Regions from separate parts of the Planococcus notacanthi genome, predicted to be linked through region 1. Evidence: predicted binding sites of a transcription regulator. Region 1 holds the regulator's gene; each other region holds the start of a gene.
What was found. Region 1 encodes Rex, which represses fermentation and respiration genes when NADH is low (regulators of the CRP and FNR family bind a similar motif). Its sites were predicted from a motif close to TTGTGAAATATTTCACAA; they were not measured.
Positions count from the first base shown of each region.

Region 2: a site for Rex is predicted at 7,913-7,930, ahead of QMA01_RS08265 (cytochrome C oxidase subunit II). Genes of this name have one in related genera too.
Region 3: a site for Rex is predicted at 2,473-2,490, ahead of QMA01_RS17010 (AtpZ/AtpI family protein). Genes of this name have one in related genera too.

Region 1 is NZ_JASDCQ010000004.1:411,673-422,055, reverse strand. Features, by position in the region: gene tsaB (tRNA (adenosine(37)-N6)-threonylcarbamoyltransferase complex dimerization subunit type 1 TsaB) at 1-567, shown strand, start outside; gene rimI (ribosomal protein S18-alanine N-acetyltransferase) at 564-1,019, shown strand; gene tsaD (tRNA (adenosine(37)-N6)-threonylcarbamoyltransferase complex transferase subunit TsaD) at 1,012-2,031, shown strand; gene QMA01_RS15345 (ABC-F family ATP-binding cassette domain-containing protein) at 2,410-4,344, opposite strand; gene QMA01_RS15340 (redox-sensing transcriptional repressor Rex) at 4,477-5,109, shown strand; gene QMA01_RS15335 (twin-arginine translocase TatA/TatE family subunit) at 5,200-5,394, shown strand; gene tatC (twin-arginine translocase subunit TatC) at 5,407-6,177, shown strand; gene QMA01_RS15325 (CPBP family intramembrane glutamic endopeptidase) at 6,250-7,092, opposite strand; gene groES (co-chaperone GroES) at 7,286-7,570, shown strand; gene groL (chaperonin GroEL) at 7,602-9,233, shown strand; gene QMA01_RS15310 (DegV family protein) at 9,553-10,383, shown strand, end outside.
Region 2 is NZ_JASDCQ010000002.1:165,339-175,721, forward strand. Features, by position in the region: gene QMA01_RS08210 (alpha/beta hydrolase) at 1-551, shown strand, start outside; gene QMA01_RS08215 (GNAT family N-acetyltransferase) at 548-1,030, shown strand; gene QMA01_RS08220 (DUF6176 family protein) at 1,037-1,381, shown strand; gene panB (3-methyl-2-oxobutanoate hydroxymethyltransferase) at 1,636-2,472, shown strand; gene QMA01_RS08230 (helix-turn-helix transcriptional regulator) at 2,651-2,887, shown strand; gene QMA01_RS08235 (DUF2178 domain-containing protein) at 2,871-3,227, shown strand; partial or broken gene QMA01_RS18210 (RNA polymerase sigma factor) at 3,610-3,822, shown strand; gene QMA01_RS08240 (YolD-like family protein) at 3,978-4,310, shown strand; gene QMA01_RS08245 (hypothetical protein) at 4,394-4,678, shown strand; gene QMA01_RS08250 (murein hydrolase activator EnvC family protein) at 4,782-6,086, opposite strand; gene QMA01_RS08255 (universal stress protein) at 6,493-6,957, opposite strand; gene QMA01_RS08260 (Crp/Fnr family transcriptional regulator) at 7,172-7,840, shown strand; gene QMA01_RS08265 (cytochrome C oxidase subunit II) at 7,993-8,115, shown strand; gene QMA01_RS08270 (cytochrome c oxidase subunit II) at 8,141-8,614, shown strand; gene QMA01_RS08275 (b(o/a)3-type cytochrome-c oxidase subunit 1) at 8,611-10,263, shown strand.
Region 3 is NZ_JASDCQ010000007.1:53,780-64,162, reverse strand. Features, by position in the region: gene QMA01_RS17025 (EAL domain-containing protein) at 1-397, shown strand, start outside; gene upp (uracil phosphoribosyltransferase) at 638-1,267, shown strand; gene wecB (non-hydrolyzing UDP-N-acetylglucosamine 2-epimerase) at 1,287-2,405, shown strand; gene QMA01_RS17010 (AtpZ/AtpI family protein) at 2,643-2,864, shown strand; gene QMA01_RS17005 (ATP synthase subunit I) at 2,868-3,239, shown strand; gene atpB (F0F1 ATP synthase subunit A) at 3,267-3,977, shown strand; gene atpE (F0F1 ATP synthase subunit C) at 4,035-4,259, shown strand; gene atpF (F0F1 ATP synthase subunit B) at 4,421-4,942, shown strand; gene QMA01_RS16985 (F0F1 ATP synthase subunit delta) at 4,939-5,469, shown strand; gene atpA (F0F1 ATP synthase subunit alpha) at 5,497-7,005, shown strand; gene atpG (ATP synthase F1 subunit gamma) at 7,178-8,035, shown strand; gene atpD (F0F1 ATP synthase subunit beta) at 8,248-9,663, shown strand; gene QMA01_RS16965 (F0F1 ATP synthase subunit epsilon) at 9,688-10,092, shown strand.

The sequences.
Region 1 (10,383 bases):
GAAGAAATGATGAAAAAAGCGAAAGTGGCGCCTGCTGACCTGACGCACATTGCCGTAGCTGAAGGACCAGGTTCTTATACAGGTGTGCGTATTGGATTGACCATTGCCAAAACATTGGCCTGGTCTTTGAAAATTCCCCTTCATCCAGTCTCGAGCTTGAAGGTGCTTGCTGCAAACGGCCAAGGGTTTGAGGGGCTGGTTTGTCCACTGATGGATGCGCGGCGCGGTACCGCCTTTATCGGCTTATATGAGGGCAGCAGCTTGATGCCGGTGATTGGCGATCAGCATAGTGATGTAAAAGAGTTTTTATTGAAAGTGAAAGAATTCAATCGTCCTGTACTCTTCACTGGGATGGATGTGTCCTTGCACGAAGCATTAATCAGTGAAGTGTTGGGTGAAACAGCTCATTTCAGCGGAATGCAGAACCGGTTGCCGCGTGCTTCCAATCTCATTTTGCTGGCTCAGGAATCTCCAGAAAGCAATGTTCATCATGCTGTTCCTGAATACCGCCGCATTACAGAAGCAGAAGCCAATTATAATAAAGCGCAAGAAGGACAACCTCTATGATTGAAGAAGTGAGATTCAGAAAAATGACCATTGCGGACATCGACGAGGTTTATGAAATAGAGCGCCTGTCTTTTACCTTGCCTTGGACCAAAGACGCTTTTTACTATGAAATGATCAACAACGAACATGCATATTATGTGATTGCTGAAACAAGTGAAGGCATCGTAGGTTATTGCGGAATGTGGCTCGTCATGGACGAAGCACATGTGACGAATATCGCCATCCTTCCCGAACAGCGTGGTAAAAAACTGGGCGAGGGCTTGATGCAGGCGGCAATTGATACTGCGAAAGCGCATGGTGCGATCTTGATGACATTGGAAGCCCGTGTCAGCAACACAGTCGCACAAAATCTTTACCGTAAATTAGGATTTAAAAATGGAGGCATCCGTAAGCGGTATTATACGGACAATTATGAGGATGCCATAGTGATGTGGGTGAATTTTGATGAATAAAGACATTTATATATTAGGAATTGAGACGAGCTGTGATGAAACGGCAGCTTCGATTGTTAAAAATGGCACCGAAATCATCTCCAATGTGGTGGCTTCCCAAATTGAGAGCCACAAACGTTTTGGTGGGGTCGTGCCGGAAATTGCTTCTAGGCACCATGTAGAACAAATTACATTGGTTATTGAAGAAGCGCTTCAGTTGGCAGCAATGGAACCGCATCAGCTGAATGCCGTGGCGGTAACGGAAGGGCCAGGTCTAGTAGGTGCTTTACTGATTGGCGTCAATGCGGCCAAAGCGTTTGCTTTTGCCCATCAGCTGCCTTTAGCAGGAGTCCATCATATCGCAGGCCATATTTATGCCAATCGTTTGGAGCAAGAGATGGAATTTCCACTTCTGGCGCTGGTTATCTCGGGTGGCCATACGGAATTGATCTATATGAAAGAACATGGTGATTTCACTGTAATCGGAGAAACACGGGACGATGCAGCTGGAGAAGCCTATGATAAAGTTGCCCGGACACTGGATCTCCCTTATCCAGGCGGCCCTCATATTGATCGATTGGCACATGCCAGTGATGAGGCTATTGCATTTCCAAGAATTTGGCTGGAGGAAGGTTCTTACGATTTCAGTTTCAGTGGATTGAAATCGTCTGTCTTGAATTACATGCATAACGCAGCTCAGCGCGGCGAAAAAATAGCTCCAGAACATGTAGCAGCCGGTTTCCAGAACAGTGTGGTGGAAGTGGTGACTGGAAAAACGCTGCGCGCAGCTGAGGAATACAAAGTCCAGCAAGTGATTGCTGCTGGTGGAGTAGCCGCGAATAAAGGCTTGCGAAGCTCGTTGGAATCGGTATTCAAAGAAAAAGAGATTCCCTTCTATATTCCTTCTTTGCCTTTATGTACAGATAATGCCGCGATGATTGCAGCCGCAGGCACTGTCATGTACGAAAAAGGATTATATGGCACGATGGCAATGAATGGCCGGCCGGGTATGCCATTAACCTCATGGATTTAATAAAAGCAAGTAATTTCATCATTTCAGGTCATCTGGAATGTGTGTAATTACTTGCTTTTTTTTACCGTAAAATTCAGATATTTATGAAGATGGCAGAATTTTTCTGTCAAGAGAGAACATTTGTACTTATGCACAATTTGTGAATAAACTGTTTATAACTAGGGGGTAAATAGAGGATATCCTACATATTGTGTAAGTAGAAGTGGAAAACTATGTGGATAGTATTTTGTTAACCTGTGGATAACGGGGATAAGTCTGTTGACAGTTGATAAGACAACTTCGAAGTTGTGGGGAAATCTGTGGAAATAAATATTTTGCGAAACCCTATTGACCTATATATAGTAACAAAAAACCGGCTGAAAAACAGCCGGTTCAAAACTAAATACTTTCAATTTTTTCCTGTAGTTCTAACCATTGTGCCATGGTTTCTTCGTGAGAGGCTTTTAAGGATTCCAATTGGTTTTGAAGCGGCAAGACCCGCTCGTGGTCCTGGAAGATTTCCGGCTCACACAATTGTTCTTCAATTTCAGCAATTTGCTGATCTAGTTTCTCCATTACCTGTTCGGCTTCTTCAGATTGGCGGACCAGCTGGCGCTCCAGTTTTTTCGCTTCTTTGTTGATCTGCGAAGTGGAAGTTGCGGTTGGCGCTTTTACTTCCGTCATCGACTCTGCTTCATCAAGAGCTTTCAATTCAGCGATTTCCAATTTTTTCTCTACATAATAATCATAGTCGCCCAGGTATTCGGTTGTGCCGTCTTTAGTAAGCTCAATGACTTTTGTAGCGATCCGGTTCATAAAATAACGGTCATGCGATACAAATAGCAGGGTGCCGGGATAATCCAGCAAGGCGTTCTCGAGTACTTCCTTGCTGTCGAGATCCAAGTGGTTTGTCGGCTCATCAAGAAGCAGGACATTGGCTTTTTGCATCATCAGCTTGGCAAGGGCCACTCGTGCCTTCTCGCCGCCTGATAAAGTTGAGACCGGTTTAAGGACATCATCCCCTGTAAACAAAAAACGCCCAAGGATGCCGCGTATGTCTTTTTCATTGATGAGAGGGTAATCATCCCATAATTCGTTCAGCACCAGCTTATTGCCCTTTAAATTGGCTTGTTCCTGGTCGTAATAGCCGAATTGGATGCCGGTTCCGTAATGAATATCGCCATCAAGCGGTTTCAGCTCTTTCATGATGGTTTTCAGCAACGTCGATTTGCCGACGCCGTTGGGTCCGACCAATGCCATGCTTTCCTGGCGGTACAGTTTTAATGAAATGTTTTCGGATACAGGCTTGCTGCTATAGCCGATTTTCAGCGATTGGACATTCAAGACGTCATTGCCGCTTTGTTTGCCAATAGTAAAGCCGAAGCGGGCTGATTTTTCATTGCCGTCGGGAGCTTCCATCCATTCGGTTTTTTGCAGGGTCTTCCTGCGGCTTTGTGCCATCTTGGTCGTTGAAGCCCGTGCCAGATTGCGTTGGACATAATCTTCCAGCTTGGCTTTTTCGCCTTGCTGTTTTTCAAACTGCTTTTGGTCCAATTCGTATTGTTTAGCTTTTTCATTCAAATAACGGCTGTAGTTGCCGGTATACTTTTTGACTCGGTGTCTGGAAACTTCATAGATCAGCGTTACCACTTGGTCGAGGAAATAACGGTCATGCGAAACGATCAGCAAAGCACCCGGGTAGTTCTTCAAGTAGTTCTCCAGCCAGCTGAGCGTTTCGATGTCCAAGTGGTTGGTCGGTTCATCGAGAATCAGCAATTGCGGCTTGCTGAGCAGGTGCTTGGCAAGCATCAATCTGGTTTTCTGGCCACCGGATAATGACACCACTTTCTTGTCATAGTCTTCGGGATAGAACTTCATGCCATTCAGGATGGCTCGTGTATCCGCTTCATATTGATAGCCGCCTGCATCTTTGAAATCATGCTGGAGCAGATCGTATTCTTTCATGACTTTGTCGTTTTCTTCAGGATTATTGTATATATCAGGATCGGCCATTTGTGCTTCCAAGCGGCGAAGTTTCGATTCCTGTTCACGGAAATGATGGAAAATCGTCATCATTTCATCCCAGATGGTGGCATCCGACTCCAAATTGGTCTGTTGTTCCAAATAGCCGATCGTCAAATCTTTCGGCATGATGATGTCGCCGCTGTCATGGGACATTTCACCGGCGATGATTTTCAATAAAGTGGATTTTCCTGCACCGTTGCGGCCTACTAATGCAACACGGTCGCGATGCTGTACTTCCAATTTGACGCCTGAAAGGATCTCTTCTGCGCCAAATGATTTATGGACTTGATTCACTTGTAAAACTATCATGTAGGTCACCTCTATTCTCTCTAAGTGTAGCTGATGGGGCGTTGGTTCGCAATTGCACAAGCCTTTACATATCAAGGTTCCTAATGTAAGATGAAAGCGATTTGACAACACCTCAGGAGGATGCGAAAGCGTATGTTACATGAGACATCTAAAATTCCGCAAGCCACAACCAAACGGCTGCCTTTGTATTACCGTTTCCTTCAAAATTTTGCGAATGCCGGACAAAAACGGATCTCTTCGCAGGAATTGAGCGAAGCGATGAAAATTGATTCGGCCACAATCCGCCGCGACTTTTCCCATCTGGGAGCGCTCGGAAAAAAAGGCTATGGCTACGATGTCCAGGAACTGCTGCTCTTTTTTCGGAAGACTTTGGATCAGGACGAAGCTACCAATGTGGCGCTGATCGGTGTCGGAGGACTCGGAAGTGCGTTCTTAAAGTATAATTTCCATCGCAACCACAACACGAAAATCATTGTGGCCTTTGACTCGAACAGTCCGGTGGAAGGCGAAAAGATCAGCGATATCGATACCTACCATCCAGACAAGATTGAAGAGAAGATCAAAGAGTACGGCGTGGAACTGGTTATTTTGACAGTGCCGTCACGCTCGGCCCAGGAAGTGACAGACCGTTTGGCGAAGACCGAAATCAAAGGGATTTTGAATTTTACGCCTGTCCGCATTTCGGTTCCCGACCATATCCGTGTCCAGACCATCGATTTGTCCGTTGAACTGCAGACTTTGATCTACCAGATCAAGCAGCAATGACTTAAAACCTTCACATTTCAAAGGCCTTTGGAAATAGCCAAAACAGCTTGAATGATGTAAAATAGAGCCATAATACAGGAGGTGCCACGTATGCCAGGTCCAATGAGTATCATCGTTATCGGGGTTGTTGCCTTGTTAGTTTTCGGTCCTAAAAAGTTGCCGGAACTTGGAAAAGCATTCGGTTCGTCTTTGCGCGAGTTTAAAAACGCTACAAAAGGACTTGTGGATGACGACGACGATAAAGTAGATTTGAAAAAGAAAGATGAGCAAAAGGAAATACGATAGGATGTTTGTCTGATGACAGAAAAAGATATGACGTTAGTTGAACATATAGGTGAATTGAGAAAACGGCTGACCATTGTAGTCGTTTTCTTTGTATTAGCGCTTATTGTCAGCTTTTTTCTTGCCCAACCGCTGATCCAGTATCTGCAGTATACCGAAGAAGCGAAAAACCTGACGTTGAATGCGTTTAAAATTACGGATCCGCTGAAAATTTTTATGCAGGTTACTATGATTTTAGCGCTGATCATCACGTCCCCATTGATCATGTATCAGTTCTGGGCGTTTATCAGTCCAGGTCTTCTCGATAAAGAACGCAGAGCGACATTAAGCTATATTCCGTTCTCTGTTCTATTATTTCTGGGAGGCATCGCTTTTGCATATTTGATTCTATTTCCTTATGTCATCGGATTTATGCTGAATATCTCTGACAATATGGATATTCAAGAAACAATTGGGATCAATGAGTACTTCCAGTTTCTGTTCCAGATTACGTTGCCGTTCGGTTTGATTTTCCAACTGCCGGTCCTTATGCTGTTTCTGACAAGGCTTGGGATCATTACCCCGATGCTGATGACGAAATACCGCAAGTACTCCTATCTTGGTTTAGTGATCATTGCAGCGTTCATTACACCGCCGGACATCGTCTCGCATATGATTGTGACTTTGCCGTTGATTGTGCTGTATGAATTCAGTGTCATCATCGCTAAGATTGGTTACCGTAAGTTCTTGAAAGCGGAGCAACAGCAGATTATCGAAGAACAGCAACAAATCATTGAAGAAAAATAAAGCCTTCCACCGATCAAAATCGGGGAAGGCTTTTTCTTATGGGAAATATGTTTTTCGTCTCTTTACAGCTGATTAAAAGAAAGTAGAAAAACCGGTTGTTTGAAGTTTTTCCATCTGTTCCTGGAATTCCAAAATCTTATCCATATTGAGTTGAATCAGCATGACATAGCCATTCAAGCACATATGGGCAATAATCGGCGTGATGATCCGTTTGGTCTTCTGATACAGGAACGCCAAGATCAAGCCGGTAGTGAAGTAAAGCAGCAAATGCGTAAAATCAAAGTGAATCAAAGCGAACACTAATGCACTGATCGCTGTTGCGAAAAAGAAATTGGTCGTTTGGTTCAGTGAACCGAATAGGACGCGGCGGAAAACCAGTTCTTCGAGAATTGGTCCGAACAAGACGATTGAAACGATAGCGAGCGGCACCGCTTCAGCGATATAGACTAAGGAAGCGGTATTCTCAGAACCGGGATCAATGCCGAGAACCTTCATTTCAATTAAAGCGGCGACTGATTGGCCGATCAGCAGAAGCAGAAAGCCGAGAAAGCCCCAGACAACCGACATGAAGACTGTGGATTTTGTGCCTTTCCATATATCGAAAAAGCGCTTGTCCCGGAAAATGATCAGGAGCGTTAAAATGAAACCGATGCCCATAGTCAGGAAAATCAGCCAGCCTGAAGTGGCGGCGCCGGCAGCTTCCCGGTCCATGCCTTGGTCCAGGAAATAATTCAAGGTAGGGGAGATGAACAGAATCGGTGATAACTGTGCAGCAATAAAGATCAACAATACATAAAGCGGCGTTTTTGTCCCTTGTGCTTTCGGGCGGTAGCTGCTGTTCTTTTTGGTTTTCGGGCGAGAGGAGCTGCCGTTTTTCAAGAAACTGTCTATAAAGGTTTTTCGTTTGGTGGGCATGATGTAATTCCTTTCACTGGGGGATGCTCCTTCTATTGTAGAGCTTTCAAAGAACAACCGCAAAGAAATCAAAATACTAATGGTTACCGCTTGCAAAAGACTGAAGATTTTATTAAACTTGGTAGTGGGTTAGCACTCAGAGGTTGAGAGTGCTAATCGAGAATATTTAGATAATTTGAGGAGGGTGTTTCAATTGTTAAGACCACTAGGAGATCGTGTAATTATTGAGCTCATCGAAGCGGAAGAAAAAACGTCAAGCGGAATCGTCTTGCCGGGTTCAGCACAGGAAAAACCGCAGGAGGGCCATGTGATCGCTGTAGGAAATGGACTTATCCGTGAAAACGGGCAGCGCACAGAATTGGACGTGCAAGCTGGCGACCGCGTCATCTTCTCGAAATACGCAGGATCTGAATTGAAATATGAAGGCAAAGAATATTTGATTTTACGTGAAAACGATATATTAGCAGTTTTAGGCTAAAATAAACCAGCGAAACAGGAGGAAGCTAAACATGGCAAAAGATATTAAGTTCAGTGAAGACGCACGCAGTCTAATGCTGCAAGGCGTAGATAAATTAGCAAATGCAGTGAAAGTGACACTTGGGCCAAAAGGGCGCAACGTGGTTCTTGATAAAAAATTCGGTTCGCCGTTGATCACCAATGATGGTGTAACGATTGCAAAAGAAATCGAACTTGAAAATGCTTTTGAAAACATGGGGGCGAGACTTGTTGCGGAAGTAGCTTCTAAAACAAACGACATCGCCGGTGACGGTACAACGACAGCGACGGTTCTTGCGCAGGCAATGATCCGTGAAGGCTTGAAGAACGTTACAGCTGGCGCGAACCCTGTAGGCATCCGCCGTGGAATCGAATTGGCAGTGGAAAACGCGCTTGTGGAATTGAAAGCCATTTCCAAGCCAATCGAAGGAAAAGAGTCGATTGCACAAGTTGCAGCGATTTCATCTGGTGATGAAGAAGTCGGCAAACTGATCGCAGAAGCAATGGAGCGCGTCGGCAACGACGGCGTCATCACTTTGGAAGAATCTCGCGGCTTCACAACTGAACTTGATGTGGTTGAAGGAATGCAATTCGACCGTGGATACCAGTCTCCATACATGGTGACGGATTCAGACAAAATGGAAGCGGTATTGGATAACCCATTCATCTTGGTTACTGACAAGAAAATCGGCAACATCCAGGAAATCCTTCCGATTCTTGAGCAAGTCGTTCAGCAAAGCAAGCCATTGTTAATCGTGGCTGAAGATGTTGAAGGCGAAGCATTGGCGACATTGGTTGTCAATAAATTGCGCGGCACATTCAATGCTGTAGCTGTTAAGGCACCAGGCTTCGGTGACCGCCGCAAAGCGATGCTGGAAGATATCGCTGCACTAACTGGCGCAGAAGTGATTACAGAAGATCTTGGACTTGAATTGAAGACAACGAACATCGCTCAACTTGGGCGCGCATCAAAAGTGGTTGTTTCGAAAGAAAACACAACCATCGTGGAAGGCGCCGGCGACCAGGAACAAATCGTCGCTCGTGTTACACAGATCCGCAACCAGCTCGAAGAAACAACTTCTGAATTCGACAAAGAGAAATTGCAGGAGCGTCTAGCTAAATTGGCTGGCGGCGTTGCAGTCATCAAAGTCGGAGCGGCTACTGAAACAGAATTGAAAGAACGTAAACTTCGCATTGAAGATGCGTTGAACTCAACTCGTGCAGCTGTCGAAGAAGGCATTGTTGCCGGCGGTGGTACAGCGCTAGTCAACATTTACAACAAGGTTGCAGAACTTCTTGAAACAGAGGAAGGCGACGTAGCAACAGGCGTCAACATTGTGCTTCGTGCACTTGAAGAGCCGGTTCGCCAAATCGCGACAAACGCAGGCCTTGAAGGATCAATCGTCGTTCACCGCCTGAAATCCGAAGAAATCGGCATCGGCTTCAACGCAGCAAATGGACAGTGGGTTAACATGGTGGAAGAAGGAATCGTTGATCCAACCAAAGTTACCCGTTCAGCGCTTCAAAACGCAGCTTCTGTTGCAGCTATGTTCTTGACGACTGAAGCAGTCGTAGCAGACATCCCGGAACCAGCAGCACCAATGGGTGGAATGCCTGATATGGGCGGCATGGGCGGCATGATGTAAGTAATTCTTTAAGTCCTTGATTTTACCCGGGACGAAAAGATGCTTCAATAAACCGTGATTATTTATTGGTCATAGTAAATTTAAATCCATGAGCCTCCTCTCAATTCAATGAATTGAGAGGAGGCTTTTTTATTTGAACATATATAGCTCCTATTCTCAAAAAAGAAAAACAGCAATATATGTTCAAATCATGTCGGCCAATGTAGAACTTTTTCTGTATATGACGGCTGTCACTAGCACTCGATTAAACCCTCCTGTAAGTTAGCAAGAGCAGGCCACTTACGATGCTGATAAACTCACATTTAGAGGAGAAACGTTAATGAAAAAAATAGCTTGGATTACCGATACGGCTGCACAATTGGATGAGGCTTTCATCCAAAAACACAATGTACACATTCTGCCTCTTAGTGTGGTTTTTTCGGATGGATCGTTTCGGGAATCCATCGATTTTACACAAGAAGAGTTTTACGATAAATTACGGATAGCGAAAGTTTCACCTAAAACTTCACAGCCGGCAATTGGCGAGATGGTTTCCCTGTATGAAAAATTGGAGTCGGAAGGGTATGACTTTGCGATTGCGCTTCATTTATCGAGTGGCCTGTCAGGGACATTTGAAAGTGCTCAGGCAGCTGCGAAGATGACAAATTTCACTGTCTATCCCATCGATTCAAAAATCGGTTCTTTTCCGATGGGGAAGATGATTGAAGTAGGCGCAGGGTTGTTTGCAGAAGGCAAAGACGCGGAAGAAGTGGTGGCAACGATCAATAAAATGGCGACTCGGTCAAGGTTGTCCTTTATTCCTTCAAGCTTGAATCAATTGCATAAAAGCGGGCGTGTGTCTGGCACACAAAACTTCGTCACCAATCTGCTGAACATTAAAGTGGTCATCAGTTTTGAAGATGGAGTAACAGTCCTGAAGGAAAAAGTTCGTTTAAACAAACGGGCCAAAGATAAGGTGACTCATTCCCTTCGTGCGGATATGGAGACCGGAACTGTGCCGGAAGTTGCTGTTATTCACTGCAACAATGCCGCTGATGCAGAAACATGGAAGAGCGAGCTGTTGCAAGAGTTTCCAGCATTGAAAGTGCAAGTCGCTGCACTTAGTGTTTGTGTGGGCGTCCATGCAGGCGAAGGAACTACAGGATTAAGC
Region 2 (10,383 bases), on a different contig from region 1:
ACAGTGATGAACGAAAAAATGAGTATTGTCCGTGGGAGAACGGGGCATACAGCAAACGGTTTTTAGAAGTGGAAGCTCCTTCTTTTGGAGGAAATGGAGCAACCTATATTGACTTTATTGTCGAAGAGCTGAAGACTTATATCGATAGAACATACAGAACGAATAAGAATCACACAGCAATAGCGGGAATATCAATGGGTGGCCTGATTAGCTTATATGCTGCTTGCCGCTACCCTGCGATTTTTCAAGACCTGATTGTATTGTCTGGCGCATTTTATGCCAATCAGGAAAAAATGGAAGAATTGCTGAAGACGGCAGATCTATCCGAGATCCGCAGTCTGTACATGGACTGCGGAACAAATGAAGGCGGCATGGGAACCTTCTTGAGCAATGAATTCCTTGCTTCAAATCAAGCCATTTATGAAGCCATCAAAAGAAGTATGCCTGCAGCAGAATTCAAGGTATTAGCGGGTCAAGGACACCATTATCGTTCTTTCCAAAAAAGAGCGCCGCAGCTTTTTTCTTTTTTAACCAATGAGGTGCCCCTATGAAAATAAGATTGGAAAAAGCGACTGCCTTGGATGCTCCCGCTATTCTGGCCATGCAAAAAGCGGCTTTTCTGCCGTTGTTGGAGCAGTACCAGGATCATGACACCAATCCAGTAAACGAAACACTGGAACAGGTACTCGGCAGAATCAATGATCCTGTTTCAATTTACTACAAGATTGTCGCGAAGGAATACATGGTCGGAGCAATCCGGATCAAATGGGAGGAAGAATGCCGGTTTTGGGTCAGCCCGTTGTTTGTGGACCCTCTTTATCAAGGGCTTGGCATTGCACAGAAAGCGATGGAACAGGCAGAACTTCTGCATGCGGAAGCGGAAACTTGGGAACTGGCCACAATTTTAGAGGAGGAAGGGAATTGCCGGTTCTATGAAAAATTGGGTTACCGGCCAACTGGTGTCACTAATCAGCTAAACGATAACGCCACTCTGGGTTATTTCAAAAAAACAGCAAAGGACGTCGTCTAAATGAAACTGACCGCAGAGCTTTCGCGATTCAAAGTCAAACAAGGGAAAATGGAATCCGTCGAACAATGGATGGCTTTTTTGAATGAGCATATGGGCCATGTGCTGCTGACACTTGATGATGAAAAGATGTTCGTCGAAACCATCTTCAAAGAAGAACGGGACGGTGAAACTTATTTATACTGGTATTCGGTGCAGGGAGAAGGCGGAACCGAATTGGAGAACTCCAGCCACGAAGTGGATAAAAAACACATGGCGTTCTGGAATGAATGCATTGATTCTGCCTATGGTTCAGTGGACATGGAGCCCCAGGTTGTCATGATTCAAGAAAAAGTAAGGGCAGCTATGGAATAGATCCGTTTGTATGGAATTGGCCGCAACTTCGTACATAAACCATATCCCAACATCCAAGCTTCTGCTATAGTGGCAATAAGGGCGGTATCATTGTTGAACTGCACCCGTATAAAGACACTCAACAATTGCATAGTTCTGCCTTGATCTTACATCGACAGGGACGGAGAAAACCACTGATACTTATTCTGCCCGTCTGTCCAGTTTTGGAATGGATGGGCTTTATTTCGGTTTTCCTCCCAAAAGGAGAGAAAAAAATGAAAAATACAGCCTCACTCATCAAAATGAAAGCACAAAACGAAAAAATCGCCATGCTCACCGCTTATGATTACCCGTCAGCCAAACTTGCTGAACAGGCCGGCGTGGATGTGATTCTGGTCGGCGATTCTCTTGGAATGGTCGTCCTGGGATACGATTCCACTGTGAAAGTGACGGTCGATGACATGATCCATCACGGCAAAGCAGCCCGTCGCGGTGCTCCCGATACGTTCTTGGTGGTGGATATGCCTTTCGCTTCATTTCATGGCAGCCTGGAACGCACACTGGATAACGCAGTCCGTATTTTCCAGGAAACCGGAGCGGAAGCAGTAAAGCTTGAAGGGGCAGATGAGGTCGTGGAGGTAGTGAAATTACTGACACGCACCGGCATTCCGGTTGTCGCGCACCTTGGTCTGCTTCCACAGACAGCGGGTGTGCTGGGCGGCTATAAAGTACAGGGGAAAACAGCAGACGCCGCGCAAAAGCTGATCGATGATGCACGGGCATGTGAAGCGGCAGGAGCCTGCATGCTCGTTCTCGAATGCATTCCTTACCAATTGGCGCAAAAAGTCACCGCAGCATTGACGATACCGGTAATCGGCATTGGAGCCGGCAGTGAAACAGACGGACAAGTCTTGGTTTATCACGACGTCCTGAAGTACGGAACCCATCATTTGCCGAAATTCGTGCATTCTTACGCGGAAACCGGGGACTTGATGAAAGACGGCCTGACCCAGTACGTCGACGAAGTAAAAACCGGCGCTTTTCCTGCAGAAGAACACCGCTTTACAATGAAAGAAGAAGAACTTCAACAATTGTACGGAGGAAAAGAATAGAAAGAAGAATACCCGGCATCTTGAAAAAGATGCCGGGTTTTCATGTGTTTTTATTGAAGAACCATATACGGATTCTTATGTAATAATAGCAAGAAATAAAAATATTATTTTATTAAGTATAAGTTTACTTTACTTTTATAAAGAATTTATTTATTATATTTTCTAAGAGGTGATGATCATGAAGAAAGATTTTGGGGACTCGATATCCAATAAGGTTTATGAATATCGGGTGCTCGCCAGAATGTCCCAGCAAGAATTAGCGGAAAAAGTGGGAGTTTCCAAACAAACCATCTTTGTTATGGAAAAAGGGAATTATGTTCCAACCTTGCTGTTAGCTTTCCGAATTGCCGACTTTTTTAAGGTTGATGTAAACGATGTATTTACTTATGTAAAAGGAGATGGTCAAAACGAATGATTTTTTCGCGAATATCCATCACGCTATTTTCGATCCTTTTAGGGCTTGGGCTGAACAATCTACTGGGAATTGGAATATTCTCATCGGGATTGGGTTTTTACTGCTCATGGGCAGTCTGATTCTTCTTTATGTGTCTTATAAGAAGATGGGGGAAAGCGATGAACGGACAAATCAATTGTCTTTAAAGAGCTGCTACTGGATGCTGTTGGCCATCATTTTATGTGACATCATCTTTCCGAAAGAGTATATGTGGACAATCTTTTTCCTGTTTAAATATTCGTTGGCATTTTTAGCTGGCGGTATCTGTCTGACTGTCCAGTATAAAAGGGATTTTGCATAAAAACTATTAGACATGGATAGAGGGGAGAAGATGTGGATCGACTACATTCTCTCTTCTTTTTGTTTATGCAGAGGACTTCAGTGCTGCACTGAAGTTCTTTTTTTTGTTTCTTAAAGGCCATCCTTTACTAGTTTTGATTTTAATTAAAAAAATATTCATAGAACTAAAGATGGGAAAAATCTATGGAATGATAAGGGAAAGAAAATTTTTTAAAGGATTTTGTAACGAAATAAATGCTTGAGGTATTAATACTAAGAACAGCAAGAAAGCGAGGGCAGTGATGAATAAGCTTAATGAAGAATACGAAAAACTTCACCCAAAAATCTATGCGTTTTTCTATGCGAAGACAGGCAAACAGGCGGCGGCTTAAGACCTTTGCCACGATACCTTTTATGAAGCGTGTAAAAGTATAGCGTCTTTTAATAACCATTCCACACTGTCCACGTGGATCTTCTCGATTGCGAATAACTTACTGAAAAAATATTATCGAAAAAACAAGTATCAGCAAAGCTTAATGCAAGAATTCGCAGAGATTCCAGAGGCTGAAATCCATTCGCTGGAAGAGTTGGTAGAAATCAATGAAGAACAAAACTAACATATTGAAAAGTATTGAAAGAGAGGAAACTGAAAACCTTCTTCTCTTTTTTTGCAGTTCTTCTTCAAAATAAAAAAACTTCTCTAAAATAGAGCAATTCCTCTTTTAAATGGGTATAATAAGAACAAATGTTCTTATTAAAGGGAGTGTAAGATATGGAGCAAAGAAGCATTACCGGCAAAAAAAATGAAAGAAGACAAACAAGGTGGGATGGCCTTTTCGTATCGGAACATGCATGGAATTCCATTAATGATCCGCAGCCGATGCTCAGCGCCGATGAACAAAGGGCTATCATTGGTATGCTGATAGTAGCCTGCGAACGGCAGTGCATGGTATTTATTCAATCCTGGCAGGACCGTCATTTCCACTATCACCGTTGCATAATTCAAAAGCTGGACCAAGAGCGGTGGACCATTACCTATGAAGATGCGTTCGGCGAGCGGCGACTGCCAATCGGTATGATTACATCTATACATATGCTTGATTGAATGATAAATTCTTTGTATCTATATCTTAATTATCGTAATAAAAAGATGCAGTTAAAGTAAACTTGAATCTTAGGAGGAGAAAAATGCATAGAATCAGCAAGCAGGAAGAAAACGAATTTCCGCTATTTACTACTCACGAAGAAGCGATAAAATTCTTTGAAGAGAAGTATGGAGAGAAATTTGTATTTGAAGAGTCTTCAGATACCAGTGATGGATTGTGTTTCTTCTATCGGTTAATTACAGACGAAGAGGCCTATATAAAAGGGATATCGGACTTGAACTCTACTGGATATATAGGAATTGAGTTTAAAAATAGCTATCAACCGATCCAAATTATGGAGAACGGCAGTATACAAATCGATCATTAAGAAAAATATTCAATCGAAGCATCCAAAACGATTAAACTGCTACATAGAGAAAAATAGAAAGAAAAAACCGGCATCTCCTGAGAGAAGCCGGTTTTTTAACATGTTATCGAACGTAAGGAGCAGGATTGACCGCATTTGAACGTGCGCCATTCCAAGGTCCTACGTGAATTTCAAAGTGAAGGTGTGTGCCTGTAGAACGGCCTGTGTTACCCATGCCGCCCACTTGCTGGCCTTGTCCAACTGATTGTCCAACAGATACATTGATCGAGCTCATGTGGCCATAAACGGTAGCGTGTGTCTGGCCGTTGATGGAATGTGTCAGGATGACCACGTTTCCGTATCCGCCCATATTGCCGGCGTAGGACACCATACCGCTCGCTGCGGCAACAATTGGTGTTCCAGGTGAGTTCGCGATATCCATTCCAAGGTGTGATTCTGCTCCGGCACCGATGTCACGGCCACCGAATCCAGAAGTGAAGCGTCCTGTTGAAGGAAGGATAAATGTTGAGCTGCCGGCTTTTGAAGATACCGAAGCTTGTGTAACAGTTGAAGCAGGTGCTGATGCAGACGCTGCTGCCTGGCGTTGAGCTTCCGCTTTGCGTGCTGCGGCTTCTTTAGCCAATCGTTCCTGCTCTGCTTTTCTGGCAATTTCCGCAAGACGTGCTTGTTCTGCGCCAATTTTCTTCTCGAGGTCTGCATTGATGTTCATCGTTTTCGCATGTTCTGCTTGCAGCGATGATTTTTCGTTAGCTAAGCGTGCCTGCTCTGCTTTCAAATCTTTCTCAAGCTGAGCCTGTTCGTTTTTCTGTGCATCAAGTGAATTTTTCAAGTTGACCAATTCGGCCTTTTTGGCTTCCTGTTCAGCTAGTTTCGTTTCCACTTCCGCTTTTTGTTCAGCTAAAAGTTTTTTATCGGCTGCTTGCTCACGCATGATTTCGCGATCCGCTTCGATTAAGATGTTGACTGCTGAAAAACGGTCAATGAAATCTACAAAGCTGTTTGCTCCAAGAAGTACATCTATGTAATCAACTGAACCTCCGCTCAACTGAATAGCACGTGCGCGTTCTTTCAAAAGCTCTTCACGTTCTGCAATTTTTCTTTCCAATTCTTCAATAGACTTTCTCAATTCATCGATTTCGATTTTTGTTTGATCGATTTCTGCTTGAGCAACGTCGATTTTGGTTTGTGTTTCGATGATTTGGTTATCTAACTCGCGGATTTTTGCGATGATTTTTTCGAGTGTGGATTGGTTTTGGGAGATTTCGTTGGTTTTCTGTTGAATCCCGGAGTTCAATTCACTTTGTTTCTGTTGAATTTCTTGTTGCTTTTTCTCTAAATCACTTAGTTTATCAGCGCTTGCAGTTGGTAAGAACATGGTTAGCGCCAGTAAAGCCGATAATGCGATCATCAGACATTTAGCTAATGGTTTCAAACTCTTGTGCTCCTTTCGATTTCCGTGGCTATTTATAATTATCGTGAAAAATTATTATGAGTCGATTGATTTTTCTTGGCGGTTGCCAAATGAAAAATCCAGCAGACCCATTGTAACACCACATAAACGTCTTTATTATTACAGTTTCTTATCATTTTGACTGCTAAAATGACAAAGTGTCTGATAAAGGGCGCTAAAACAATGATTTTTAATATAAATATGACATTTTGGTGAAATATTAATTGAAGGCGATAAAACTTTGGTGATTATTTGCTTTTTTTGGTAGTAGATTTACTGGAGGAAGAAAGTAGCGGAAGGTAAAGTAGGAAAAAAGATCATAAAAAAACCTTTCCCTTATTGTTTTTTAGGGAAAGGTTGCTGTTTAGTTTTCGGTAAATAAGTCTTCTTGGTCTCTGCGGACAACCAATACGTCGCATTTTGCTGTGCGGACAATTCGTTCGGAGACACTGCCCATGATAAAGCGTTCAGCTGCGTTCAGACCAGTAGCGCCACAAATGATGACATCGACATTCAATTTAGGAGCCAACTCTTTAGGGATGGCAACTTTAGGGACGCCGTATTCAATAATGACGTTTACATTTTCAACACCTGCTGCTTCTGCTTCTTGCTTGTACTTGGCGAGCAATTCCTCAGAATTTTTCATCGTGCGATCAGCAATTGTGCGGTCATAGGCTTCAATTGAACCGAACGACCGGTTGTCGATAATATGTGCCAAGTGCAAAGTTGCATTGTTGCGGACCGCTGCGGCCGCCCCTTTTTTAAAAGCTAATTCTGATTCTTTGGAACCGTCTACCGCTACCAGTATGTTGGAATATTTTAAAGTCATTTAGCATTCCTCCTCAATCTCTATACTAGGAACTTCTCTACCGGAGAATAAAGTTCCTTCTTATTTTATATATTCTTTTGGCAACAAGTGTCGGAATGATGAATTTGTACCTTTTTAAAAAGAAATTCATGGTAAAATCATTTTAATAGGAATGATTGTATAACGGGAAGGCGGTTGCACTTTGAAAACGGGTACCGGGAACGCAGAGGCATTGATGGATATGAAAGAGTTATTGTCTGTACGCCATCAAGTTAAGGAATTAAAGAAAGACAATTATTTGTTTCGTGAAGGTGATGCCATCGGCGGTGTTTACATCATCCGGTCCGGTAAAATCCAAATTGAAAAAGTGACGCCGAACGGCCGTGAACTTACGTTGAAAATTTGTGGTCCAGGGCAGCTTGTTGGAGAAGTGACCCTTTTTTCTGATAGGCCCAAATACATGCTGGACGCACGTGCGGTCGAAGATGCAGTATGCCTGCATATTTCAATTGATGATCTGGAAGAGGCCTTGTTATCGAACGCCCGATTGTCTGTCGCTTTTATGAAATGGATGGGAATCGATCAGCAGAAAACCCAGACGAAATTCCGTGATTTAATGCTTCATGGCAAAAAAGGGGCACTGTATTCAACCTTGATCAGGCTTTCCAATAGCTATGGAGTGAAAAAAGAGAATGGTGTGTTGATTGATCTCGTATTGACCAATCAGGATCTTGCTAATTTCTGTGGAATGACACGGGAAGTGGTGAACCGGATGCTGGCTGAGTTGAAAAAACGCGGCGTTCTGACATTGAGTGAAGGAAAAATACTGCTTCATGACATTCAGCATTTAAAGGAAGAAACCAATTGTGAAGACTGTCCAATTTATTTATGCAAAATCGATTAACAGGAGAACTTGCCCATTGGGCAGGTTCTTTTTTTGTCTAAAATTTGTCATTTCATTAAAAAAAGGCCTTGAGTGTGAGAAATATCACAGTGCTGGAGAAGCCGATAGAATAGGCTGAAAGTAAGAACAAAACGCGTAAGAGGTGAGAGGAAATGGGTCAAGAGAACCGGGAGCCGGAGACCAATCTGAAAGGTACATTAGTCAGTGTTTTTGTAGTGGGGCTGATCATTATTGTCATGTGGGTCGCCGTTTATTTATTGTATGTAGCCCGTTAAGGCGGAATGAGAGGAGAAGACTAAAATGCATCTTCATAAATATGAAAAAATTTGGCTGGTGTTCGGTATTGCATCGCTGATTGTATTTTTAAGCGTTGTTGGGGTAAGCGCATTTTCACAGGACCATACCCCTGCAGGAGGAATGGAAACAATCGATCCCAAAAAAGTAAGTGAAACGGCACCTTTTGATAATCCGGGAGTCACGCAATTGGACGACGATACATACCAGGCGACGATTGTGGCTATGGCATTCGGATATCAGGCACCGGAATTGAAAGTTCCGGTTGGAAAAGAAATTATTTTTAAAGTAACCAGTACCGATGTAGTCCACAGTCTGACGATCGATAATACAAAAGTCAATATGATGGTCGTTCCAGGCCGGATCACGACAAAATCCTACACGTTTGAAGAACCGGGCACATATTTGATTCTTTGCAATGAATACTGTGGAACGGGCCACCATATGATGTATACAGAGATAGAGGTGTATGAACAATGATTGCTGTGCAAGATCGAAAAATTGCTTTATGGAATATCGGCGTGGCGTATACCGCCTTTTTAATCGGCACCTTATGTGGGCTGCTGCAAGTTTTTATCCGCAATGACGCGCTTCAATTACCGGCTTGGCTGGACTATTACCAAATTCTTACCGCACACGGCGTTTTACTCGCACTTGTATTTACGACATTTTTTATTTTCGGCTTCTTTATTACCGGTATGAGCAAGAGCCTTGGAAGTTTTGGTCCGAAAGTCCGTTTGTTTTCGTGGATCGGCTTTTGGGTGACCTTGCTTGGAACAGTTATGGCAACAGCGATGATCGTGGCCGGAGAAGCTTCAGTGCTGTACACCTTTTATGCACCGCTGAAGGCAAGTGGCTTTTATTATGTAGGTCTTGCTTTGGTGATTATCGGTACGTGGATCAGCAGTTTTGCGTTGGTCGGACATTACAGAGTATGGCGGAAAAATAATAAAGGGCAGTTGAGCCCACTTTTCGCTTTCATGACCATCACGACCATCATCATGTGGATCATTGCATGTCTGGGCGTCGTGGCAACGGTCCTTTTCCAATACATCCCTTGGGCATTCGGCTGGACCGATACCATTGATGTAGAACTCAGCCGCACCTTGTTCTGGTTTTTTGGCCACCCATTGGTGTATTTCTGGCTGCTGCCGGCATACATGGCCTGGTACGTTATCGTACCGAAAATCCTGGGTGTAAAAGTATTCAGTGATTCATTGGCACGTCTGTCTTTTGTTCTTTTCATCCTGTTTTCCATTCCTGTCGGTTTCCATCACCAGCTGACAGAACCGGGGATTTCGAACTTCTGGAAATTCCTGCAGGTGGTCTTGACGTTTATGGTCATCGTACCTTCCTTGATGACGGCATTCTCGATGTTCGCGACATTTGAAATTGCCGGACGCAAAAATGGCGGGAAAGGCCTGTTTGGCTGGTTTACAAAATTGCCTTGGAAAGATATCCGCTTCACTTCTATTTTCATTGCCATGGCGTTCTTTATCCCCGGTGGAGCTGGGGGAATCATTAACGCAAGTTTCCAATTGAATGAAGTGGTCCACAATACCTTATGGATTGTCGGGCATTTTCACATCACGGTCGGCACTCCGGTAGCGATGACGTTCATGGGCTTGACGTTCTGGCTGATTCCATATTTAACAGGCAGAAAATTCACCAAATCCATGAAAGTGCTTGGGCTTGTCCAAATCATTACTTGGTCGTTCGGCATGCTGCTGATGTCAACAGCGCAGCATCTGCTGGGCCTTCTCGGAGCGCCAAGAAGAACCGCTTATTCCGGCTACAACGATCACCCCGCTGCATTGGAATGGTTTGACGGAATTCTGACCAACCATGTGACGATGGCCATCGGCGGCAGCATCTTGTTCGTTTCGGCAATGATTCTGATTTATATCGTCGTCATGACGATGTTCCTTTCGCCTAAAGCGGTGGAACCGAAAGACATCGTAGATTTCCCGCTGGCGGAAAGCGACATGTCCCGTACCCCGAAATGGCTTGAAAACTGGTGGATTTGGATCGGGCTTGCACTGGCACTCATTGTCATCGCCTATGCGATTCCAATTAGCCAGATGATCCACCATGCACCACCAGGTTCAGAAGGATTCAAAACGTGGTAGGAGTTGAAGGATAATGTTCACAATGGTGCTCTCGTTAATGGTTGTTTTTATCGCATTCACTGCGATGCTGGTCGAAATCTCTTCCATTGAAGATTAAATGGGAAGCTAAGCGGGGGAATT
Region 3 (10,383 bases), on a different contig from region 1:
CATTGACCCGAAATGGATTCAATTGGAGATAACCGAGCGAATCGGTTTTGTGGATATCGAAACGGCCAATAAAGTCTTTAGGCATCTGAGGCATTGCGGGTTTACGACATCGATTGATGATTTTGGCACCGGCTATTCGTCGCTCAGCTATCTGCAGAAGCTGCCTGTCGAAGAATTGAAGATCGACCGTTCGTTCATTTCAACTATGCACGAACCGGGAACTTTGGCGATTATCCGGACCATCATTCAGCTTGCGGAGAACCTGAATATGCGCGCAGTGGCTGAAGGTGTGGAAACTGAGCAGGATCGCCAAACATTATTGGCGCTTGGCTGCAAGGTCGGTCAGGGTTATTTCTTCTACAAGCCGATGCCGCTCAATGAAGCGTATTTATTATAACAGAAGAAAAAAAGTTTCAGCATAGCGGGAATGGGACACTTTTGAACCCGATGTTGAAATGCATTTAAATGAACAAATGAAACATCTGCTAAGCCGGGGAAATATTTCCCGGTTTTTTTCTTTGGAAAAATAAAGCATAGGCGAAATTAACTGAATAATACCAAAGCAGGATCTGGCCACTAGGGCAAAGAATTTTCTGTTATACTATTTAAGATAATGTTTGAAAAGGAGAGATAGGCCATGGGAAAAGTATACGTTTTTGATCATCCGCTGATTCAGCACAAAGTAACGTACATTCGTGACAAGTCTACAGGCACGAAAGAATTCCGCGAATTGGTTGACGAAATTGCCACATTGATGGCGTTTGAAATCACACGCGACTTGCCGCTAGAGGAAATCGACGTGGAAACGCCGGTCCAAATGGCGAAATCGAAAGTCCTTGCAGGGAAAAAATTGGGCGTTGTTCCTATTTTGCGCGCAGGAATCGGCATGGTCGATGGAATCCTGAAATTGATTCCGGCAGCTAAAGTCGGACATATCGGTTTGTACCGTGACCCGGTCACATTGCAGCCTGTCGAGTACTATTTGAAATTGCCATCCGATGTGCAGGAACGGGACTTCATCGTTGTAGATCCAATGCTTGCTACCGGAGGTTCTGCAATTGAAGCAGTCAACTCCATGAAAAAGCGTGGCGCTACGAAAATCCGTTTCATGTGCATCATCGCAGCTCCTGAAGGTGTGGAAGCACTGCAAGAAGCTCACCCGGATGTGGATATCTACATCGCAGCACTTGATGAGAAATTGAACGAAAAAGGATACATCGTTCCAGGTCTTGGAGACGCTGGAGACCGGTTATTCGGTACTAAATAAGAGGGCGGGGTAAACCAGCTTGACGAAAAAATGGAAAGTAATGACGATATTTGGTACGCGGCCTGAAGCCATTAAAATGGCGCCGCTTGTCTTGGAACTTCAAAAACATCCCGACACCATTGAACCGCTTGTGACAGTGACAGCGCAGCATCGGGAAATGTTGGATCAGGTGCTGGAGACTTTCCAGATCACGCCTGACTTCGATTTGAATATCATGAAAGACCGCCAGACATTGACCGATGTTACGATGCGTGCCATGCAGGGGCTTGATTCGGTTATGAAAGAAGCGAAGCCGGATATCGTGCTGGTGCATGGCGATACGACAACGACTTTTGCTGCCAGCCTTGCTGCTTTTTATAACCAGGTCGCCATAGGGCATGTGGAAGCCGGTTTGCGTACACACAATAAATATTCGCCATATCCTGAAGAAATGAACCGTCAGTTGACGGGTGTCATGGCGGATATTCATTTTTCGCCAACTGAAAAATCCGCTCAGAACCTGCTGGATGAAAACAAGAAGGCAGAAACCATCTACATTACAGGCAATACGGCTATCGATGCGCTTCAAACGACTGTTCGCGAAACTTACACACATCCGATCCTGGAGAAAATCGGTACAGACCGTATGATCTTGCTGACGGCGCACCGCCGTGAAAACTTAGGGCAGCCGATGCGAAATATGTTCCGCGCAATTAAACGGTTGATTGAAGAGCACGATGATATCCAAGTGGTTTACCCGGTTCACATGAATCCGGCTGTACGTGAAGTGGCGGATGAAGTACTGGGCCGTGACACGCGCATCCATTTGATCGAACCGCTGGAAGTATTGGATTTTCATAACTTTGCGGCCCGTTCATTCTTTATTCTGACCGATTCAGGCGGAATTCAGGAAGAGGCGCCTTCACTTGGCAAGCCGGTTTTGGTTTTGCGTGATACCACTGAACGCCCTGAAGGCATCACCGCGGGAACATTGAAGCTCGCAGGCACTGACGAAGAGACGATTTACGGATTGGCTAAAGAATTGCTGACGGACGAATCTGCCTACAAGGCGATGTCCCAAGCATCCAATCCATACGGAGACGGCCAAGCATCTGCCCGGATCGTCGAAGCGCTGCATACGTATTTTTCAAAGCTGTAAATGGGATAGACCGTCAATTTCAAATTTTTCGGTAAAATTTGTCGACAATATGTCGGAAGGAAATCGCTTGTGAAGTTTTTCACTTCTACTAATTGACATGATTTTACCCCTATTGTATGCTTACAAAGGGTATGCATGAGAAGGTTTTCTTACATAGATTATGTGGTCTTGAAAGCCTGATGCGACGGCTCTTTTTAAGGGTTTAATGTCAAATCAACGAAGTTCGAGGGGGTTATCATGCGCCCAACAAAAAGTCCCTTACAAGCGATGGCAATTTATAGTGCCATCCTCTCACAACTTGTCGGGTCCGTGCTTATCGGCGTGTTCACAGGTATGTGGCTTGATGACAGGCTCGGAACCGCCCCGTTTTTCATGATCATCTGCCTATTCATAGGCATCACTGCCGGTGTTTGGGCAATGCTTCAGACTGTCCGCAAATTCGAATCAGGAGACCAGTAAAAAATGGAAGGACTTAGGGAGATATATACACGACTAAAAAAGATGATTTTTTTCATCTTGGCGTTCTGCGTTATTGGTTGGGGGTTTACCCCTTATCAAGAAGTGTTCGCGGGTCTCATAATCGGAACTTTGTTCGGCATTTACAACATGTGGATCCTGGTTCGGCGGATGGAGAAATTCGACCGTGCGGTGGCTGAAGGCTCGAAAGTTCGTTCGCTTGGAACGGCATTACGGTTTGCATCAGGTGTTGCAGCTGTGGCGATCGCCATTTTGTTCGCAGAGCACATTCACTTGGTCAGTACGGTAATTGGGTTGATGGTCCCTTACGCTCTGTTATTGGCAGAGCGGATTGTTTATCATGTGAAACACCATTAACAATGTGGAAAGAGAGGTGAAACAATCGTGGAACATGGCGCTCCTATGCTCGAGGTGTTCGGGATCTGGTTTAACCTATCGAACGTTATGATGCTAACTATAGCCGCTCTTATCGTTTTCCTTATTGCTTATATTTCTACACGGAAACTGCAGCTCAAACCAACGGGCATGCAGAACTTCATGGAATGGATCATGGATTTCGTTAAAGGAATAATCAACAGCAATATGGATTGGAAAGATGGTGGCCGATTCCATGTTCTTGGAATCACCCTGATTATGTTCATTTTTGTTTCGAACATGTTAGGCCTTCCATTTGCAATAGTTGTCAACGGAGATCTTTGGTGGAAATCGCCAACAGCTGACCCGACGGTAACGATGACATTGGCCGCAATGGTGCTAATCTTGAGCCATTATTATGGCATCAAGCTGAAAGGGCTCAAAGGATACGCCGGAGGCTATATCAAGCCAATGAAATTCTTATTCCCATTGAACATCATTGAGGAATTCGCAAATACGCTGACACTCGGTCTGCGTCTTTACGGTAACATCTATGCGGGGGAAATCCTGTTGACTTTGTTGGCAGGCCTCGCATCAGCAGGTGCATTTGGATTCGCATCAGCAATCGTGCCTATGATGGCATGGCAAGGATTCTCGATCTTTATCGGGGCAATCCAGGCGTTTATTTTCGTTATGTTAACGATGGTCTACATGTCGCACAAAGTTGCCGACGACCATTGAGTATAAACTGCTCGTAGAGCAAAAAAAAAACAACTATCCTGAGGAGGACACATCAAAATGACAGGTTCATTAGGTTTATTAGCAGCAGCAATCGCAGTAGGTTTAGCAGCACTAGGCGCAGGTATTGGTAACGGTCTTATCGTTTCAAAAACAGTTGAAGGTATCGCTCGCCAGCCAGAAGCTCGCGGAGTTCTACAAACAACTATGTTCATCGGGGTTGCATTGGTTGAGGCATTGCCGATCATCGCTGTAGTTATCGCGTTCATCGTTATGAACCAATAGTATTTAATAGTCACAAAGTTTAATGGTGGGGATGCTACTACATGATTTTCGCCATTTAAACTTGTATGCACCACCTTGCTTTTGAAAATTCATCTTACAGAGTAAAAGATCTTACTATAGAAGAAATTGTATTTTAGGCTCTTGAAGGGAGTGAAACAATCGTGTTTTTTGACCATCTTGTACTCGGTGCAACCGGGGAGTTTTTGAATATCGGAGACATTCTCGCTACACTTGTTATCTTCACCTTGCTGATGGTGCTTTTGAAGAAATTCGCATGGGGTCCTTTGATGGGCGTAATGCAGCAGCGTGAAGATTTGATCAAGAGTGAAATCGAAACTGCTGAAAACAGCCGTCTAGAATCACAAAAGTTGCTTGAAGAGCAGCGCAGCCTTCTTAAAGATGCGCGTACACAAGCACAGGAAATCGTTGAGAACGCTAAAAAGCAAGGCGAAGTTTCGCGTGAGGAAATCATTACGACTGCACGTGCTGAGTCTGGCCGCATGAAAGAAGCAGCGGTTCAGGAAATTGCCAACGAAAGAGATAAAGCTATTTCAGCGGTTCGTGAAGAAGTTGTGGCATTGTCATTGCTTGCTGCTACGAAAGTGCTTGGAAAAGAAATCTCTGAGGAAGACAACCGTCAGTTGATTAACGAAACGATTGCGAAGGCAGGCGAAGTTCAGTGAGTCTAGTTGCAGAACGCTACGCTTTAGCATTGTTTGAAGTCGCTCAGAAGCACGGATCGTCTTTGGATATTGAACATGATTTGCGTGAAGTGAAAAAAGTCTTCGAAATGACTCCGGAACTTTACAATTTGATCGTTTCACCAAAACTTTCTGCTGAGAAAAGAAGAAACTTGATCAATGAAGTATTTAACGAAGCAAATCCGTTTGTGGTGAATACGCTTCAATTGATGGCAGAACGCAAACGTCTGGACGAAGTCGGCTCTTTGGCTGATGAGTTCGTTGCTTTATCTAATGACGCACAAGGAATTGAAGATGCGAAAGTTTATTCTACACGTCCTTTGACGGAAGAAGAACGCGCATCCATCTCTTCCATTTTCGCTAAAAAAATCGGTAAACAATCTTTACGAATTGAAAACATCATCGATCCATCGTTGCTCGGCGGATTGCGTCTTCAAATCGGAAACCGTATTTATGACAGCAGCGTGAGCACGAAATTGGCACGTCTGCAGCGTCAACTAATCGGTTAATTATGAAATTATGAGAGGGTGACATACATGAGCATCAAAGCTGAAGAGATCAGCGGTCTGATCAAACAACAGATTGAAAATTATCAATCAGAGATGAAAGTTGACGACGTTGGTACAGTAATCACCATTGGTGATGGTATCGCGCGCGCTCATGGCCTCGACAACGTCATGGCTGGAGAACTTGTAGAGTTCTCAACTGGTGTCCTTGGTATGGCGCAAAACTTGGAAGCCAACAACGTTGGTATCATTATCCTTGGCCCGTACACAGACATTAAAGAAGGCGATGAAGTACGTCGGACTGGCCGTATTATGGAAGTACCGGTAGGACATGAACTTATCGGACGCGTAGTAAATCCACTTGGACAACCTGTTGACGGTCTTGGGCCGATCAACACGACAAAATCACGTCCAATTGAAAGCCCTGCACAAGGGGTTATGGCCCGTAAATCGGTTCATGAACCACTTCAAACAGGGATCAAAGCGATCGATGCACTTGTGCCGATCGGTCGTGGACAGCGTGAATTGATCATCGGTGACCGCCAGACAGGTAAAACTTCTGTAGCGATCGATACAATCTTGAACCAAGCTGACCAAGATATGATCTGTATCTATGTAGCTATCGGACAAAAAGAATCTACTGTACGTAACGTAGTAGAAACTTTCCGTAAAAACGGAGCACTTGATTACACAATCGTTGTAACAGCTTCTGCTTCACAGCCTGCTCCATTGCTGTTCCTTGCTCCTTATGCAGGTATCACAATGGCAGAGGAATTCATGTTTGAAGGCAAGCACGTGTTGATCGTCTATGATGATTTAACAAAACAAGCATCTGCTTACCGCGAACTTTCACTATTGCTTCGTCGTCCGCCAGGCCGTGAAGCTTATCCAGGGGATGTCTTCTACTTGCATTCACGCCTTCTTGAGCGTGCTGCGAAGTTGAACGAAACTCTAGGAGCAGGATCTATCACAGCATTGCCGTTCGTTGAAACGCAGGCTGGCGATATCTCTGCATACATTCCAACAAACGTTATCTCGATTACGGATGGCCAGATTTTCCTTCAATCGGATCTATTCTTCTCAGGTGTACGCCCAGCGATCAACGCCGGTCTTTCTGTATCACGTGTTGGTGGTTCAGCTCAGATCAAAGCAATGAAAAAAGTTGCGGGTACATTGCGTCTTGACTTGGCTTCTTTCCGTGAACTTGAGTCATTCTCTCAGTTCGGTTCTGACCTTGATGCGGCAACAGCTGCTAAGATCGAACGCGGAAAACGTACAGTTGAAGTCTTGAAGCAAGATTTGAACAATCCGATCAAAGTTGAAAAACAAGTTGTTATTTTCTATGCGTTGACTCGTGGATTCCTAGACGACATCGCTATCAACGACATTTCTCGCTTTGAAGCTGAATTGACAAGCTGGTTGGATTCGAACCACACAGAAATTTTGGATACTATTCGTACAACTCAAGGTTTACCTGCTGATGACGCATTCGGTGCAGCGATCAATGAATTCAAACGCACTTTCGCAAAATCAGAGTAAAGAGAAACTCTATTCAGTTAAGGTTTTTGCCTTACTGAATGCTGGTTGATCCAATCGGATTTTACCGGTCAGTCCATCTCCTGCATATCAATGCGGGAGACATACTGCCCGTTAAACCGGGGGAATCGCTGAGTCGAATATGAAGAAAAAATAATAGGGTGGTGAAATACCAGTGGCATCTTTACGCGATATAAAAACACGAATAACGTCAACCAAGAAAACGAGCCAGATTACACGAGCCATGCAAATGGTTTCGGCATCTAAACTAAGCCGTGCGGAAGTGAATGCGAAAGCATTCGTTCCTTACATGAATAAAATACAGGACGTGGTGGCATCCATCGCAGCCGGGTCTACGGACACCAGCAACCCGATGATGATTGCCCGCCCTGTAAAGAAAACAGCTTATTTAGTAATCACATCGGATCGTGGCCTTGTAGGCGGATATAACAGTAATATTCTTCGTACTGTCATGAGCAGAATCCGTGAACGGCATACATCCAATGACGACTTTGTTATCCTGAGCGTTGGCCGGAAAGGGAAGGAATTCTTTGCGAAGCAAGGAATGACGATTCTTGAAAGTGCAATTGCACTTCCGGACCATCCGACGTTTTCGGATATTAAAGAATTAACGCGCAAAGCTGTTGGTATGTTCGCAGATGGGACATATGACGAAGTTTATATGTACTATAATCACTTTGTTTCAGCTATTCAACAAGAAGTTACAGAGAAAAAAGTCTTGCCGCTGACGGATATTCAACCGACCGGATCAACTGCATCTTACGAGTTCGATCCTTCAGCAGAAGCGATTTTGGAAGTTCTTCTTCCTCAATATGCGGAAAGCTTGATCTTTGGAGCCGTTCTTGATGGCAAAGCAAGTGAACATGCTGCATCCATGACAGCAATGAAGAGCGCGACTGATAATGCGTCTGATTTGATTAATGGACTGACACTTCAATACAACCGTGCACGCCAAGCAGCAATCACTCAGGAAATTACAGAGATTGTCGGCGGAGCAGCTGCACTGGAATAATAACGAAAAGCGACAGCGCCCGTTAAGCTCTGACAGGCATAAGACAGACCAGCAGGGTGGCGTTCTTTGCCGCACAGCTGGGTTGGCTTATGACCCGAAGAGCTGGGCCGCTGGAATCTGGACAATAACGAAAAAATTGAAGCGAAGGCGGCCGATTAAGCCGCCGAAGCTTGCAATAAAGTTTCAATAAAAGTAAGACAGGAGGGAACAGCATGAACACAGGACACGTTCTTCAGGTTATGGGACCGGTTGTAGATGTAAAGTTTGCTGATGGCCAACTTCCAGCTATCTACAACGCCCTAACTGTAAATATTGATCGTCCCGGACAAGCTCAAGTCGTTTTGACGCTTGAAGTGGCTCTTCACCTTGGTGACGATTCAGTCCGTACAATCGCGATGGAATCTACTGATGGACTGCAACGTGGTTCAGTAGTAACTGACTTGGGCAGAGCAATTTCTGTTCCAGTTGGAGATGTAACATTAGGCCGAGTATTTAACGTACTTGGTGAAATTATCGACTTAGGGGAAGAAATTCCTGCAACAGAGCGCCGTGATCCGATTCACCGCTTAGCACCTACGTTCGAGCATCTTTCCACAGAAGTTGAAATTCTTGAAACAGGTATCAAAGTTGTTGACTTGCTTGCCCCTTACATCAAAGGCGGTAAAATCGGTCTCTTCGGTGGTGCCGGTGTAGGTAAAACAGTTCTTATCCAGGAATTGATTAACAACATCGCTCAAGAACACGGTGGTTTATCCGTATTCGCTGGTGTTGGTGAACGTACGCGCGAAGGAAATGACTTGTACTTTGAGATGAGCGATTCTGGCGTTATCAAGAAAACGGCAATGGTCTTCGGCCAAATGAACGAGCCGCCTGGTGCACGTATGCGTGTTGCCTTGACTGGTTTGACTATGGCAGAATACTTCCGTGACGAACAAGGCGCGGACGTTCTTCTTTTCATCGACAACATCTTCCGCTTTACTCAAGCAGGATCTGAAGTATCAGCACTTCTTGGCCGCATGCCATCAGCTGTTGGTTACCAACCGACACTTGCTACTGAAATGGGCCAATTGCAGGAACGTATCACAACTACAAGCACAGGTTCAGTAACGTCTATCCAAGCGATTTACGTACCAGCCGATGACTATACGGATCCGGCTCCGGCTACAACTTTCGCTCACTTGGATGCGACAACTAACCTTGAGCGTAAACTTTCTGAGATGGGTATTTACCCAGCGGTGGATCCTTTGGCTTCAACTTCTCGTGCATTGTCACCTGAAATTGTTGGCGAAGAACATTACAATATCTCACGTGAAGTTCAAGAAACGCTTCAACGCTACAGAGAATTACAAGATATCATTGCAATCCTTGGTATGGATGAGTTAAGTGATGAAGACAAGCTGACGGTTAACCGTGCACGCCGCGTCCAAAACTTCCTTTCTCAGAACTTCCACGTTGCTGAACAGTTCACAGGCCAAAAAGGTTCTTATGTTCCAGTTCAAGAAACGATCAAAGGATTCCGTGGAATTCTTGATGGAAACTATGACCACTTGCCAGAAGATGCTTTCCGTTTGGTCGGACGCATTGAAGATGTTATTGCAAAAGCAAAAAGCATGGGCGTAGAAGTCTAAAACCAGGGACCAGGAGGGAAAAAAATGAAGACCATTACAGTCAATATTGTCACTCCCGACGGCCCGGTATACGATTCAGAAGTATCTATGGTTATTGCAGTTACAGCAACCGGCGAAATGGGCGTTTTGCCCGGCCACATTCCGACAGTCGCTCCTCTTGGAATCGGTGCAGTCCGATTGAAAAAAGAGAACTCGACAGAATTGGTTGCTGTAAACGGTGGATTTCTTGAAATCCGCCCTGAAAAAGTGACCATTCTTGCACAATCGGCTGAACGCGCAACAGACATCGATCTGGCACGCGCTCAGGAATCCGCTAAACGTGCAGAAGCACTCTTACAGGCTAATAAAGATGAAATCGACTTTAAACGTGCAGAATTGGCGTTAAAACGTGCGATGAATCGTATCAACGTTTATGAGGGTAATGTTTAAATAAAAGCATAAGCGTCCGTGTAGATTCGACGGGGATAAGACGCACTGGCGAAGCGGCGTTCTTTGCCGTGTAGCCAGGGTGGCTTATGACCTTAGAATCCGGGCGCTGAAGCTGGACAATAAAGTAAAGCATAAGCGGCCGTTCGGCTCCTGCAGGATTTAAGCCTAAGGAGTTGGCCACTGAAGCTGGATATTTAAAAAAGTGTAGGCAAAAGCGGGCAGAAGGGCAATTGACTTTTGTCCGCTTTTTCTATTTCTTATAGATTGGATTTAGTTCTGTAGTTCTACAGA